4 regions of the Pseudomonas sp. ASL3 genome follow, and region 2 is predicted to be linked to each of the others. Evidence: predicted binding sites of a transcription regulator. Region 2 holds the regulator's gene; each other region holds the start of a gene.

Region 1 (3,278 bases), 1.1 Mb from region 2:
CCTTGAAGCGGCTGTTCAATGCATAGAACGGCAGCGTCTGTATTTCAATGCCAGGCAACTCCAGCGGTTCGTCATGCTGAGCATCCGGGTGACGGATGTCGACGATGACCTGACCGGCCAGTGCTTCACTGACTTCCTCGATTTCAATGTCCTGGCCCAATTCGTCGATCACGCGATCGATTGGCACCAGCTTGGCACGCTCGAGCGCTCGCTCGAGAATCGCCATATCAAACTGCTGTTCTTCGTATTCCACGCGGTTGCGCTTGGCGTGGGTCTTGGGGTTGACCGAAATCACCCCGCAATATTCGGGCATATGCTTGGCGAAGTCGGCGGTGCCGATCGCGTAGGCCTGATCGATGATGTCCTGCTTATGGCTGGCGATCAGCGGGCGCAACACCAGTTTTTCCGTGGCAGAGTCGATCAGCGACAGATTGGGCAGCGTCTGGCTGGACACCTGGGAGATCGCCTCGCCCGTCACCAGCACATCGATGTCGAGCCGATCGGCGATTTTCGTCGCCGCGCGCAACATCATACGCTTCAACACTACACCCATATGACTGTTATCGACTTTACCGAGAATTTCTCCCAGCACTTCTTCGAACGGGACGCTGACAAACAGCACGCGTTGCGAGCTGCCGTACTTCTTCCACAGGAAGTGGGCGACTTCCATCACCCCCAATTCGTGGGCGCGACCGCCGAGGTTGAAAAAGCAAAAATGGCTCATAAGCCCACGGCGCATGATCTGGTAGGCCGCAACCGTGGAATCGAAACCACCAGACATCAGCACCAGCGTCTGCTCCAGCGAACCCAGCGGATAACCGCCGATGCTGTCGTGCTGGCTGTGGATCACAAACAACCGTTGGTCGCGAATTTCCATGCGCACTTCGATTTCGGGCGCTTTCAGGGAAATTCCGGCAGCGCCGCACTGTTGGCGAAGCTGGCTACCGACGTATTTTTCGACATCCATGGAGCTGAAACTGTGTTTACCGGCACGCTTGCAGCGCACCGAAAACACCTTGCCGGCCAGCGCCGCGCCGAAGTGTTCTTTACACTTGGCGAGGATGTCGTCCATATCGCCGAGCGGGTACTCATTGACCTGCAAAAAATGCGCGATGCCCGGCATGCAACTCAGGCGCTCAGTCATCTCCTGCAAGGCTTTCGGCTCGCTGATCCGGGTCTCGACCTCGAGATTGTCCCACACGCCGTCCACCACCAATGCCGGGTCCAGATCACGGAGCACGGTACGGATGTTCTTGGCCAACTGGCGGATGAATTTCTTGCGCACCGGCCGGCTTTTGATAGTGATTTCGGGGAAGACTTTTACGATTAGTTTCATGTAAACAGCGCGCGAGGTGCCAGCCGAAAAAGAGGGGGCAGGATTATAGCGGAAATTGCTCAAGGTTTAACCAGTTATCGTACAGCCAATATTCAACGCACCAAAACAGATCAACGCCACGATAGAGAGCATCAAATCAGTGCATCAAATTCTCGAATTATCGGCTTTAATGCCCGGGACGCTTGAGTTTGGGGCGAAAAACCCATCTCGGGGCACTGGCATGCAATTTGCTCCCTTGTGAGGCAGGTTGCCTTGGCATCATATTCGCGCCCGGCATCACCCAAATTCTAAGGGCCAAACCACTACCTGGCCCGAAGCCACCCGGAGGACACTATGTCGAAGTCGGTTCAACTCATCAAAGATCATGACGTCAAATGGATTGATCTGCGCTTCACTGATACCAAAGGCACTCAGCACCACGTGACCATGCCGGCTCGCGATGCGCTGGATGAAGATTTCTTTGAAATCGGCAAAATGTTCGACGGCTCCTCTATTGCTGGCTGGAAAGGCATCGAAGCGTCCGACATGATCCTGATGCCTGACGACAGCACTGCCGTGCTCGATCCGTTCACCGAAGAGCCGACCATCATCCTGGTTTGCGACATCATCGAACCTTCGACCATGCAAGGCTATGACCGCGACCCACGCGCCATCGCCCGCCGTGCCGAGGAATACCTGAAGTCCACGGGTATCGGCGATACCGTATTCGTCGGTCCAGAACCAGAATTCTTCATCTTCGACGAAGTGAAATTCAAGTCCGACATTTCCGGCTCCATGTTCAAGATCTACTCTGAACAAGGCTCCTGGATGTCTGACCAAGACGTGGAAGGCGGCAACAAAGGCCACCGTCCTGGCGTCAAAGGCGGCTACTTCCCGGTTCCACCGTTCGACCACGACCACGAAATCCGTACCTCCATGTGTAATGCCATGGAAGAAATGGGCCTGGTCATCGAAGTTCACCACCACGAAGTGGCGACTGCCGGTCAGAACGAAATCGGCGTCAAGTTCAACACGCTGGTAAACAAGGCTGACGAAGTTCAGACCCTGAAATACTGCGTACACAACGTAGCCGATGCCTACGGCCGTACCGCTACCTTCATGCCTAAGCCTCTGTACGGCGATAACGGTTCGGGTATGCACGTACACATGTCCATCTCCAAAGATGGCAAGAACACCTTCGCAGGCGAAGGCTATGCCGGCCTGTCCGATACCGCCCTGTTCTTCATCGGCGGCATCATCAAGCACGGTAAAGCACTGAACGGCTTCACCAACCCGTCGACCAACTCCTACAAGCGTCTGGTCCCAGGTTTCGAAGCGCCAGTCATGCTGGCCTACTCGGCTCGCAACCGTTCCGCTTCGATCCGTATTCCTTACGTGTCCAGCCCTAAAGCTCGCCGTATCGAAGCTCGCTTCCCGGATCCAGCAGCTAACCCGTACCTGGGCTTCGCTGCACTGTTGATGGCTGGCCTGGATGGCATCCAGAACAAGATCCATCCTGGCGACGCAGCTGACAAAAACCTGTACGACCTGCCGCCTGAAGAGGCGAAAGAGATCCCACAAGTTTGCGGTAGCCTGAAAGAAGCCCTGGAAGAGCTGGACAAAGGTCGTGCGTTCCTGACCAAAGGCGGCGTATTCAGCGATGACTTCATCGACGCTTACATCGCTCTGAAAAGCGAAGAAGAAATCAAAGTACGTACCTTCGTACACCCACTGGAATACGAGCTGTACTACAGCTGCTAATCCAGTCACGTCAGCGACATCGACGTAATAGAGGCCTCCTTCGGGAGGCCTTTTTTATGGCTCATATTTTTGTAGGAGCTGACTTGTCTGCGAAGACCATACGGTGCGATCTTTCAGGCACACCGCGCCGCAGCTTTCGCAGACAAGTCAGCTCCTACGCCCTTCGGGCAGAAGCGGGACCCTGTTTGCTGCGCCATCTATT
Region 2 (3,278 bases):
AGCAGGCGCAGCTTGATCATGTCGCGTAACTGGTAGAGGTTCAGGAGCGTGGTGTTGATTTTCAGGTCAGCCAGATCGACGATCGGTCCGAGCAGGTTGCTCTCGTCACGTATCGCTTCGGCGAGCGAGCGGCTGGCGCTGCTCAGTGGGTGGCGACGACGGGTTTCCGAGAAGCGTTTGAGCAGGGTTTCTTCATCAGCGTCTAAATAAAGCACATCGCACTGGATATGGCGGCTACGGACTTCTTCCAATAACTGCGGAAAGCGCGACAAATGGCTCGGCAGGTTGCGCGCGTCGATGGAGACGGCGACCAGGGGTTGAGCCAGTTCGGTGTGAATCAGGGCACGTTCAGCCAGCTCGGGAAGCAGGCCGGCCGGGAGGTTATCGATGCAGTAGAAGCCATTGTCTTCCAGCACATCGAGTGCGGTGCTCTTACCGGAGCCGGATCGGCCGCTGACGATGATCATTCGCATGATTAATGACCGTTCTGCACGTCCAGCACCACTTTATAAAGCGCTTCATTGCTTTCGGCGCTGCGTAGACGGGTGCGCACGTCTGCGCGGTCGAGCATGCTGGCGATCTGGCGCAGCAACTCCAGGTGTTCATCGGTGGCTGCTTCGGGGACCAGCAAAACAAAAAGCAGGTCCACCGGTCTGCCATCGATGGCATCAAAGTCCACGGCGTCATTGAGCAACACGAGGGCGCTGATGGGTGTCGAGCAGCCAGTCAGTCGGCAGTGAGGAATGGCGATGCCATTGCCGAAACCGGTCGAGCCCAGTTTTTCACGGGCGAAGAGGCTCTCTAACACGGTTTGCGAATTCAGATCAGGCACTTCACTGCCGATCAAAGCTGCAATTTGTTCGAGTACACGTTTTTTACTGCCGCCCGACACGTTCACAAGTGAACGGCCGGGAGTCAGGATATTTTCAAGTCGGATCATGGGTTGGGAGTGTTAGCGAGCCGTCGCACCTTTAAGGATGTTCTGCTGCTTTTCCTTATGCTTGAGCAATTGTCTGTCCAGCTTGTCAGTGAGTAGATCGATTGCCGCATACATGTCGTCATGTTCTGCGTTAGCGACTACCTCCCCACCATGGATGTGCAGCGTGGCTTCGATTTTCTGCTTCAGTTTTTCGACCGCCATCGTTACCTGCACATTGGTAATCTTGTCAAAGTGCCCTTCAAGCTTTTTGAGTTTGAGCTCAATGTATTCGCGCAGGGGCTTCGTAACCTCAAGCTGGTGTCCACTGATGTTGACTTGCATACAGCTTCTCCTTCGTTGCCAGTGCATATAGAAGCAGGCTTGGTGCCTACCACTGTAACGCTGCGGCGTTAGGCCATCATCACATCAATCGCTTGCGCTCACTCGAAGGCGCGATCCCAAGTGATTCGCGGTATTTGGCGACTGTGCGACGGGCTACCTGAATGCCTTGTGCCTCCAGTAAACCAGCGATCTTGCTGTCACTCAACGGCTTTTTCTGATTTTCCGCGGCAACCAGTTTTTTGATGATCGCGCGGATGGCTGTGGATGAACACTCACCGCCCTCAGAGGTGCTTACGTGGCTGGAAAAGAAATATTTCAGTTCGTAAATGCCGCGAGGGGTATGCATGAATTTTTGCGTGGTCACCCGTGAAATCGTCGATTCGTGCATGCCGACCGCTTCAGCGATGTCATGCAGGACCAGTGGTTTCATCGCCTCGTCGCCATATTCGAGAAAGCCGCGCTGATGCTCGACAATTTGCGTGGCCACTTTCATCAGCGTTTCGTTGCGGCTTTGCAGGCTCTTGATGAACCAGCGGGCCTCCTGCAACTGATTGCGCATGAAGGTGTTGTCGGCGCTGGTGTCGGCCCTGCGAACGAACCCTGCGTACTGTGGATTGACCCGCAGACGGGGCACGGACTCTTGGTTGAGTTCCACCAGCCAGCGTTCGTTGTCCTTGCGTACGATCACGTCGGGCACGACGTATTCGGCCTCGCTGGATTCGATCTGCGAGCCTGGACGCGGGTTGAGGCTCTGCACCAGCTCAATGACTTGGCGCAGCTCGTCTTCCTTGAGTTTCATGCGCCGCATCAGTTGAGCGTAGTCACGGCTGCCGAGCAGGTCGATGAAATCGCTCACCAAACGCTGTGCTTCAGCCAGCCAGCGGGTTTTCGCGGGCAGCTGGCGTAGTTGCAGGGACAGGCATTCGCTCAGGGTGCGGGCGCCGATCCCGGCGGGTTCGAATTGCTGGATACGGTGCAGAACTGCTTCGATTTCATCCAGCTCGACATCCATTTCCGGATCGAACGCATCGAGGATTTCCTCGAGCGACTCGTCGAGGTAACCCTGATTGTTGATGCAGTCGATCAGCGTGACGGCGATCAGCCGGTCGGTGTCGGACATCGGTGCCAGGTTCAACTGCCACAGCAGATGGCTCTGCAGGCTCTCACCGGCCGAGGTGCGCGTGGTGAAGTCCCATTCGTCATCATCGTTGCTGGGCAGGCTGCTGGCGCTGGTCTGGTAGACGTCTTCCCAGGCGGTATCGACTGGCAATTCGTTGGGAATACGATCGTTCCATTCGCCATCCTCCAGGTTATCCACCGTCGGGGCGGTTTCCTGGTAGGTCGGTTCCTGAACGTCAGGATTGGGTTTCTCTATGTTGTCGGCCAGCGGATCAGCGTTGTCGAAGTCGTCGCCTTCTTCCTGGCGCTCGAGCATAGGGTTGGACTCCAACGCTTCCTGGATTTCCTGTTGCAGATCCAGGGTCGACAATTGGAGGAGGCGGATGGCCTGTTGCAGCTGCGGTGTCATCGTCAGCTGCTGGCCCATTCTCAGGACTAGCGATGGTTTCATGGCAGGGGCTTAACACCTTATTCGCCGGCGCACATGCGCCATCCACTACAGGGCGCCGAAGCGCCAACTTAAGCAAATTATATGCCTGAAACCTAAGTGTTTGCCTAGAGTGTGCTGACAATTAATGTTTTTGTCAGCGCTAACCCTAGTGTCCGTCGCCGATGAAGAGCGAAACACCGCAGAACTTACAGGCGGAATTCATGGCCGAGGTAAACCTCTTTAACCAGTTGGTTAGCCAGAATGGTTTCTGCATCACCTTCAGCGATCAGTTGCCCATCGTTGACGATGTAAGCGGTTTCACAGATATCCAGGGTTTCACGAACGTTGTGATCGGTGATCAGTACGCCGATGCCCTTGGCTTTCAAGTGATGGATGATCTGTTTGATATCACCGACCGAAATCGGGTCGACACCTGCAAAAGGCTCATCAAGCAGGATGAACTTGGGC
Region 3 (3,278 bases), 3.1 Mb from region 2:
GGCGACCTGGCGCGCACCCGGCGCATCCCGGTACAACTCGGTGTAAGCCTCGAACGACGACAGCGCGCGCAACAACGCACTCCACTGGTAGTAGCCGCGCGCCGATGTGTCGGCGACCACTTCGGTGTCTTTGCCACGCAATTCAAGCATCTCGTAACGAGCATCGAGCAGGCGCAGCGTATTGTCGGCGCGTTCGATGAAGGTCCCAAGACGAATGAAGCGAAAGGCGTCATGGCGCATGATGGTGCCGTAGGTGGCTCCCCGAAACAGGTGCGAACGCTCCTTGACCCACTCGCAGAACCGGCTTATGCCATAACGGCTCACGCCCTGATCGGCGATGCCGCGAATCTCCAGCCACGTGGCGTTGATGTTTTCCCACATGTCAGCGGTGATCCGCCCACGTACCGCATGGGCACTGGCCCGCGCTGCACCCAGGCAGCTATAGATACTGGCGGGGTTGGTCGCGTCCAGGGCAAAGAAGTGCAGCAAACGTTCGGCATGCAGCTCGCCATGACGCTCGACATAGTCGTCCAGGGTTCCGGTGATCAGCAGCGGCATGGCGATTTCATCCAGGCCGTCGCCGCGTCCATCCTGGGGCATCAATGACAGCGAATAACTGACGTCGAGCATCCGCGCGAGGTTTTCCGCTCGCTCCAGATAACGCGACATCCAATATAGATCCGAGGCAGTTCTACTTAGCATTGGCAGGCATCCTTAATCCTCAACCACCCAGGTGTCCTTGGTTCCACCGCCCTGGGACGAGTTCACCACGAGGGAGCCTTCGCGCAGCGCCACTCGGGTAAGGCCGCCGGGTACTACCCGGGTTTCACGGCCGGAAAGAACAAACGGGCGCAAGTCGATATGGCGCGGGGCGATGCCGTTCTCGACAAACGTCGGACAGGTCGACAGGCATAAAGTGGGTTGCGCGATGTACGCGTGGGGCTTGGCTTTGAGTCGGGCGCGAAACGATTCGATTTCCGCGGCCGTAGCGGCCGGGCCGACCAACATGCCGTAGCCGCCCGAACCTTGGGTTTCCTTGACCACCAGCTCCGGCAGATGCGCCAGTACGTGGGACAACTCTTCCGGTTTGCGGCACTGCCAGGTCGGTACGTTTTGCAGGATCGGCTCTTCGTCCAGATAGAAACGAATCATGTCCGTCACATAGGGGTAGATCGATTTGTCGTCTGCCACGCCGGTCCCGACGGCATTGGCCAACACGACGTTACCGGAGCGATAGGCCGATAGCAGGCCAGGCACACCGAGCATCGAATCGGGGTTGAACGCCAACGGATCGAGGAACGCGTCGTCCAGGCGGCGGTAGATCACATCGACGGCTTTGGGACCGTCGGTGGTGCGCATGAAAACGCGATCGTCACGCACGAACAGATCCGCCCCTTCCACCAGTTCGACACCCATTTCCCGCGCCAGAAAGGCGTGTTCGAAAAAGGCACTGTTGAAGCGACCGGGGGTTAGAACCACCACGCTAGGGTTGTCGATGGGGCTGGAGCTTTTCAGGGTATCGAGGAGCATGTTCGGGTAATGATCGATGGGGGCAATGCGCTGAGCGGCGAACAACTCCGGGAACAGGCGCATCATCATCTTGCGATCTTCGAGCATGTAACTGACGCCGCTGGGCGTGCGCAGATTGTCTTCGAGCACGTAGTAGGTGCCGTCACCGTCACGCACCAGGTCAACACCGGAAACGTGCGAATACAGATCACGGTGCAGATTCAGGCCCTGCATCGCCAACTGATATTGCTCGTTGGCCAGCACCTGTTCGGCAGGGATGATCCCGGCCTTGATAATCCGCTGATCGTGATAAAGGTCGGCGAGAAACATGTTCAGCGCCTTGACCCGCTGAATGCAGCCGCGCTCGACAACCCGCCATTCGCTGGCCGGGATACTGCGCGGGATCGTATCGAAGGGGATCAGCCGCTCGGTGCCCTGCTCGTCCCCGTACAACGTGAAAGTGATCCCGGCGCGATGAAACAAAAGATCGGCTTCACGCCTGCGCTGAGCCAACAGCTCGGGCGGTGTTTCGCCCAGCCAACGAGCGAACTCCCGATAATGCGGACGGACCAGACCGCCAGCATCGTACATCTCATCATAAAAGGTGCGGATCATGCCGTACTCCTTGTCACCACGGACACCAAGGGCCTTCGCAAGGCCCGTGCCATCGGCATAAACGCTTAACTATCAATAAGTTAGGTAAATCCTTGACGCTACCCGCACCATTCCTGTGCAGTAACCGCCCCAACTGAATCTCCTACGCTCCATTGGGAAGCGTCCTTCAAACTCAATATCTATCACCAGCATAGCCAGAGTTGATTTCAAGGGTGGATTTTGTTTCACGACAAGCCTGATAGTCCCCGCAACATTTAGAACGCACAAACTAAAGCCGGCTGACGCAAGGTCAGCCGGCACGGGGTTTAAAACGCTGGGCGATTAATAAACGGAGCTGTTCAACGTGCTATCAGGTCAGGCGTGAAAGCGCTTGACCTCTTGAGTGACACCCCAACCCTCGACCTCACCGTCCAGCGGCGTGATCACCGTTTGAAAGTCCTGCTCGAAATCATCGATACCGTCATAAGTCGCGTACATCACCTTGCTCAACAGCAGATCCCAAGCCCCGTCGTCGCGGGCGCTGACCTGTGCGTTCAAGGACTCTCCACGGAACTGCCCTGCAGCCTGCCGCGCCCGTTCCTCATCCGGGAAAACGGCATAAAACTCGATGGGATGGATACGCGCGAAATCAAAACCGCCCTCTTTCATGCGGCGCAGTACGTTACTGCTGATGTCCTCTTGATAGGCTGTGCTCATGAAACGTCCTCCTATGCAACGATAGATAGAGTTTCAACACTCCCAACGCGACCCACCGAACAGTGGCCGCTCGGCGACAGATAATCTGCCGCCAGGGAGTCAAGCATGTAGCTGACAAGGCCAGGTCTATGCAGCCAGACCGGGCATCGACATGGAGAGGCCAGAGCAATGCTGCACCGGCCTCATTTGCAGAGTAACCCTATCGACCGCCTGTGCCAAATGGCAGAACAGGTATTAGCCGAAGGTCTGATTCAAGGGGTCTCGGTGACGGAGATGATTTGCACGCTGTACAGTGCCTTCAGGGATTTTACGGTTGGCTCGGGCGCCCGACCGTCAAGATCGTTCAAATCAAGCTTATCGGCGACAGGATACAAAACCTCACGCAGGTGATCCGCTGCGTCCTCATTACTCGGGCGCTGCTCGCTCGCAAACTCAAGGCGTTGCTGCACACCGTCTTT
Region 4 (3,278 bases), 2.8 Mb from region 2:
AGTACCGCGTCCAGTTCGGGGTCGGTCCGGGCGATGGCTTCGGCGATGACGCTGTCGAACCGCTCGGGGTCAATGACGTGTTCGCTGTGGGTGCAGGCTTGCAGCAGTCGGCGGATGTCCAGGCGTCGCAGGGTGTTGCGCAGCCGGCTGTCGCTGCGGATTTTCTCCAGCATGCGCGGGGTCAGCTGGTCGGGGGTGAACAGCAGACGGGCTTCGCTGACGTCTTCGGGGTCGGTGATCTCGATCACCCGCTCGCCGAAGCCGAGGCGTGCGCGGTAACTCGCGGCGAAGTCCGGGTCCAGCGGCGGCGCGAGCGGTTTGCACAGACCGCTGTCATAGGTGCGGTAGGCCCCTTCGCAGCGCCACTCATCCTCCAAGCGTTGCGTCCACAGGTACAGATAGCCTTCGCGCAAGGTGCGCACGGCGTAGCGCGCGTCGCTCAGGGGCAGGTGGGCGTCTTGCAGGCGCAGGCCGAGGTTGTCGGACCAGTCCGGCGCCAACTGACTCGCGGCCTCCGGGTTGGTGCTGCCGATCACGCCGTAGCGCAACGGCAGGATGGCGACAGCGCGCTTGCAGGTGACGCAGGCGCCTGTGCCCTCGTTGTTGCGGATCTGGTTGGCGATGCGATCGTACAGCTCGAAGGGGTTGGATGAGGTCGTCATGGGGTTCAACTCCGGGTGGGCGTGTGGGGCTGAGGGGCGCCGAGATAGAGCCGGGTCAGTCGCCCCCGACCTGAGGCGGCTTGTTGCACGGCGGCCTGCCATCGCCGGTCATTGGCCAGGCGAGCCAGCGAATGTTGCAGGCCCAGCAACACGTAGGCGGACAGGTCGTGATGATCGGTCAGACCGCTGGCACGCGCGGTCTTGAGCAGTGCCTCGACCTGAGCCAGGCGTACGCCATGGCAGTCGTTGTTGAACAAGGAGGGGGTTTGCTGGCTCAGGCTCTGCACCAGTTGCTGGGGCAAGGGATCATTGCCCAGCGCTCGTTCAAGGGGTTCGTGCAGGATCAGCGGCGGGGCCGTACGGGGCGGGCGGTCAAGCGCAAGGCCGGGCAGACGGTGCCATTGTTCCTGCGCGGTCGTGGCCCTGGGGCACCACCAGGAAACCACCGGCGCGAAGAACCACTGACGCCATGCCTCTGCGGCCTGACGATGGAGGATCGGCATCACCCGAGGGTCGTAGTAACGCAACAGGTAGCGCTCACCCGCGAGGCCGGTGGCAAAAGTGGCCTGGGCGAAATGCTGTGCTAACGCGGCGGGGGGCAAGGTACTGGTGATCCAGGCGCTGATGATCGAGCTGTCGTAAGAGTGGAAGCGGCTGAGCAGCGAGTCATGCCCCCTGAAATCTGCCGTGAGGGCCGCCAGCAGCATGGCCCCCAGGGGTTGCAGGACGGCAAAGGCCGGGTCTAGCAACAGCGGATGCAACCGGTCACTGAATTGGCTCGTCAGCTCGGTACGGGTCTGCGCAGGCAGGGCGGCCATGTCGATCAGGGCCATCAAGTGGCGTGGCGCGTGGCCACGGGGTGGGTGCAGGTCTTCGGACAGGGTCTGGACCATTGAGCTGGAGATCATGGGTTCACCTAAGTGAAAGGGAGCCCCTACCGTATGCAAATATCAAATCGCCGGTAAATCAGATGAATCTCTGAGTTGTGTCGGATTATTCTCTGCGTCCCTCCAGTCGATAGTGAGCGCCGCCGAATTCGCTTCCTGTCTTCGGCGTCAGAAGCTTGATTTAGCGTGCAGGTAAGGCGTTGGTGGATCGTTCTTAATTAATCAATGCGGCGCGCGAAGACAGGGTGGAATCTCCTGCGCCGAGTATTTTCTGCTTGTTTGCAACGACTGCATCAGAGTTGGAAAGCTTCTTGCAATGCCCTCGCTACGTCACTTATGGCGTCAAAAGTTTGATTTAGCGTGCAGGTAAAGAATCGGTGGACCGCTCTCAATTAATCAACGCGGCGCGCAGCAATCTGGTTGGCCTGGGTCGTGGCCATTTGGGTGTGCCGTTGCTGCTGTTGGTCATGCTGGCAATGATGATGTTGCCAATGCCGCCGTTCCTGCTGGACGTGTTCTTCACGTTCAATATTGCGCTGTCGATCGTTGTCCTGCTGGTCTGTGTGTACGCCCTGCGGCCGCTGGATTTTTCGGTATTCCCGACCATTTTGCTGGTCGCCACGTTGCTGCGCCTGGCGCTGAACGTCGCGTCCACGCGAGTGGTCATGCTCCACGGTCAAGACGGCCACGCCTCTGCCGGTAAGGTGATTCAGGCCTTCGGTGAGGTGGTGATCGGCGGTAACTACGTGGTCGGTATCGTGGTCTTCGCGATTTTGATGATCATCAACTTCGTCGTAGTGACCAAAGGTGCCGGGCGGATTTCCGAGGTGAGCGCGCGGTTCACCCTCGACGCGATGCCCGGTAAACAGATGGCCATCGACGCCGACCTCAACGCCGGTTTGATCGATCAGCCTCAGGCCAAGCATCGTCGTCTGGAAGTGGCCCAGGAGGCCGAGTTCTACGGTTCGATGGACGGTGCCAGCAAATTCGTGCGCGGTGACGCCATCGCCGGTCTGTTGATTCTGTTCATCAACCTGATTGGCGGCATGGCCGTCGGTATCTTCCAGCACGGCATGTCCTTCGCCGATGCCGGCAAGGTTTACGCGCTGTTGACCATCGGTGACGGTTTGGTGGCGCAATTGCCATCACTGCTGTTGTCCACCGCTGCGGCAATCATGGTGACCCGTGCTTCCGGTTCGGAAGAAATGGGCAAGCTGATCAACCGGCAGATGTTCACCTCGCCCAAGGCGCTGGCAGTGGCAGCGGGCTTGATGGTGGTCATGGGCCTGGTGCCGGGCATGCCGCACATCTCCTTTATCAGCCTGGGGGCTATGGCCGCCGGTTTTGCTTATCTGGTCTGGAAGAAGCAGAACATGGTCAAGGTGCATGCGTTGCAAGAGGTCCAGCGCCAGCAGGAGTTGTTGCCTTCGCCATCGCGTGCGCAAGACTCAAAGGAATTGGGTTGGGATGACGTCACACCGATCGACATGATCGGTCTGGAAGTGGGTTACCGCCTGATCCCGCTGGTGGACCGCAATCAGGGTGGTCAATTGCTGGCGCGGATCAAGGGGGTGCGCAAGAAGCTCTCTCAGGAACTGGGCTTTTTGATGCCGACCGTGCATATCCGCGACAACCTCGATCTGGCGCCCAGCGCTTATCGCCTGACGTTGATGGGTGTCACGCTTGCCGAGGCCGAGATTTATCCGGATCGCGAGCTGGCGATCAACCC

Evidence for each region. The regulator sigma-54, encoded in region 2, starts transcription at its own class of promoters, with help from an activator protein. The targets are predictions, from matches to a motif close to ANTGGCATNNANNTTGCTNT.
Region 1: glnA (glutamate--ammonia ligase) is a predicted target of sigma-54. The motif match lies at 1,551-1,570, and genes of this name have one in related genera.
Region 3: AC1MEE_RS15670 (circularly permuted type 2 ATP-grasp protein) is a predicted target of sigma-54. The motif match lies at 2,159-2,178, and genes of this name have one in related genera.
Region 4: flhA (flagellar biosynthesis protein FlhA) is a predicted target of sigma-54. The motif match lies at 1,848-1,867, and genes of this name have one in related genera.

The regions. Positions count from the first base shown of each region.
Region 1 is NZ_CM155281.1:5,359,549-5,362,826, reverse strand. Features, by position in the region: gene thiI (tRNA uracil 4-sulfurtransferase ThiI) at 1-1,336, opposite strand, end outside; gene glnA (glutamate--ammonia ligase) at 1,670-3,076, shown strand.
Region 2 is NZ_CM155281.1:6,464,286-6,467,563, forward strand. Features, by position in the region: gene rapZ (RNase adapter RapZ) at 1-473, opposite strand, end outside; gene ptsN (PTS IIA-like nitrogen regulatory protein PtsN) at 476-940, opposite strand; gene hpf (ribosome hibernation-promoting factor, HPF/YfiA family) at 953-1,261, opposite strand; gene AC1MEE_RS29695 (RNA polymerase factor sigma-54) at 1,341-2,831, opposite strand; gene lptB (LPS export ABC transporter ATP-binding protein) at 3,017-3,278, opposite strand, start outside.
Region 3 is NZ_CM155281.1:3,390,403-3,393,680, forward strand. Features, by position in the region: gene AC1MEE_RS15665 (alpha-E domain-containing protein) at 1-702, opposite strand, end outside; gene AC1MEE_RS15670 (circularly permuted type 2 ATP-grasp protein) at 715-2,124, opposite strand; gene AC1MEE_RS15675 (ribonuclease E inhibitor RraB) at 2,479-2,820, opposite strand; gene AC1MEE_RS15680 (hypothetical protein) at 3,072-3,278, opposite strand, start outside.
Region 4 is NZ_CM155281.1:3,622,557-3,625,834, reverse strand. Features, by position in the region: gene AC1MEE_RS16765 (T6SS effector BTH_I2691 family protein) at 1-662, opposite strand, end outside; gene AC1MEE_RS16760 (DUF4123 domain-containing protein) at 668-1,570, opposite strand; gene flhA (flagellar biosynthesis protein FlhA) at 1,927-3,278, shown strand, end outside.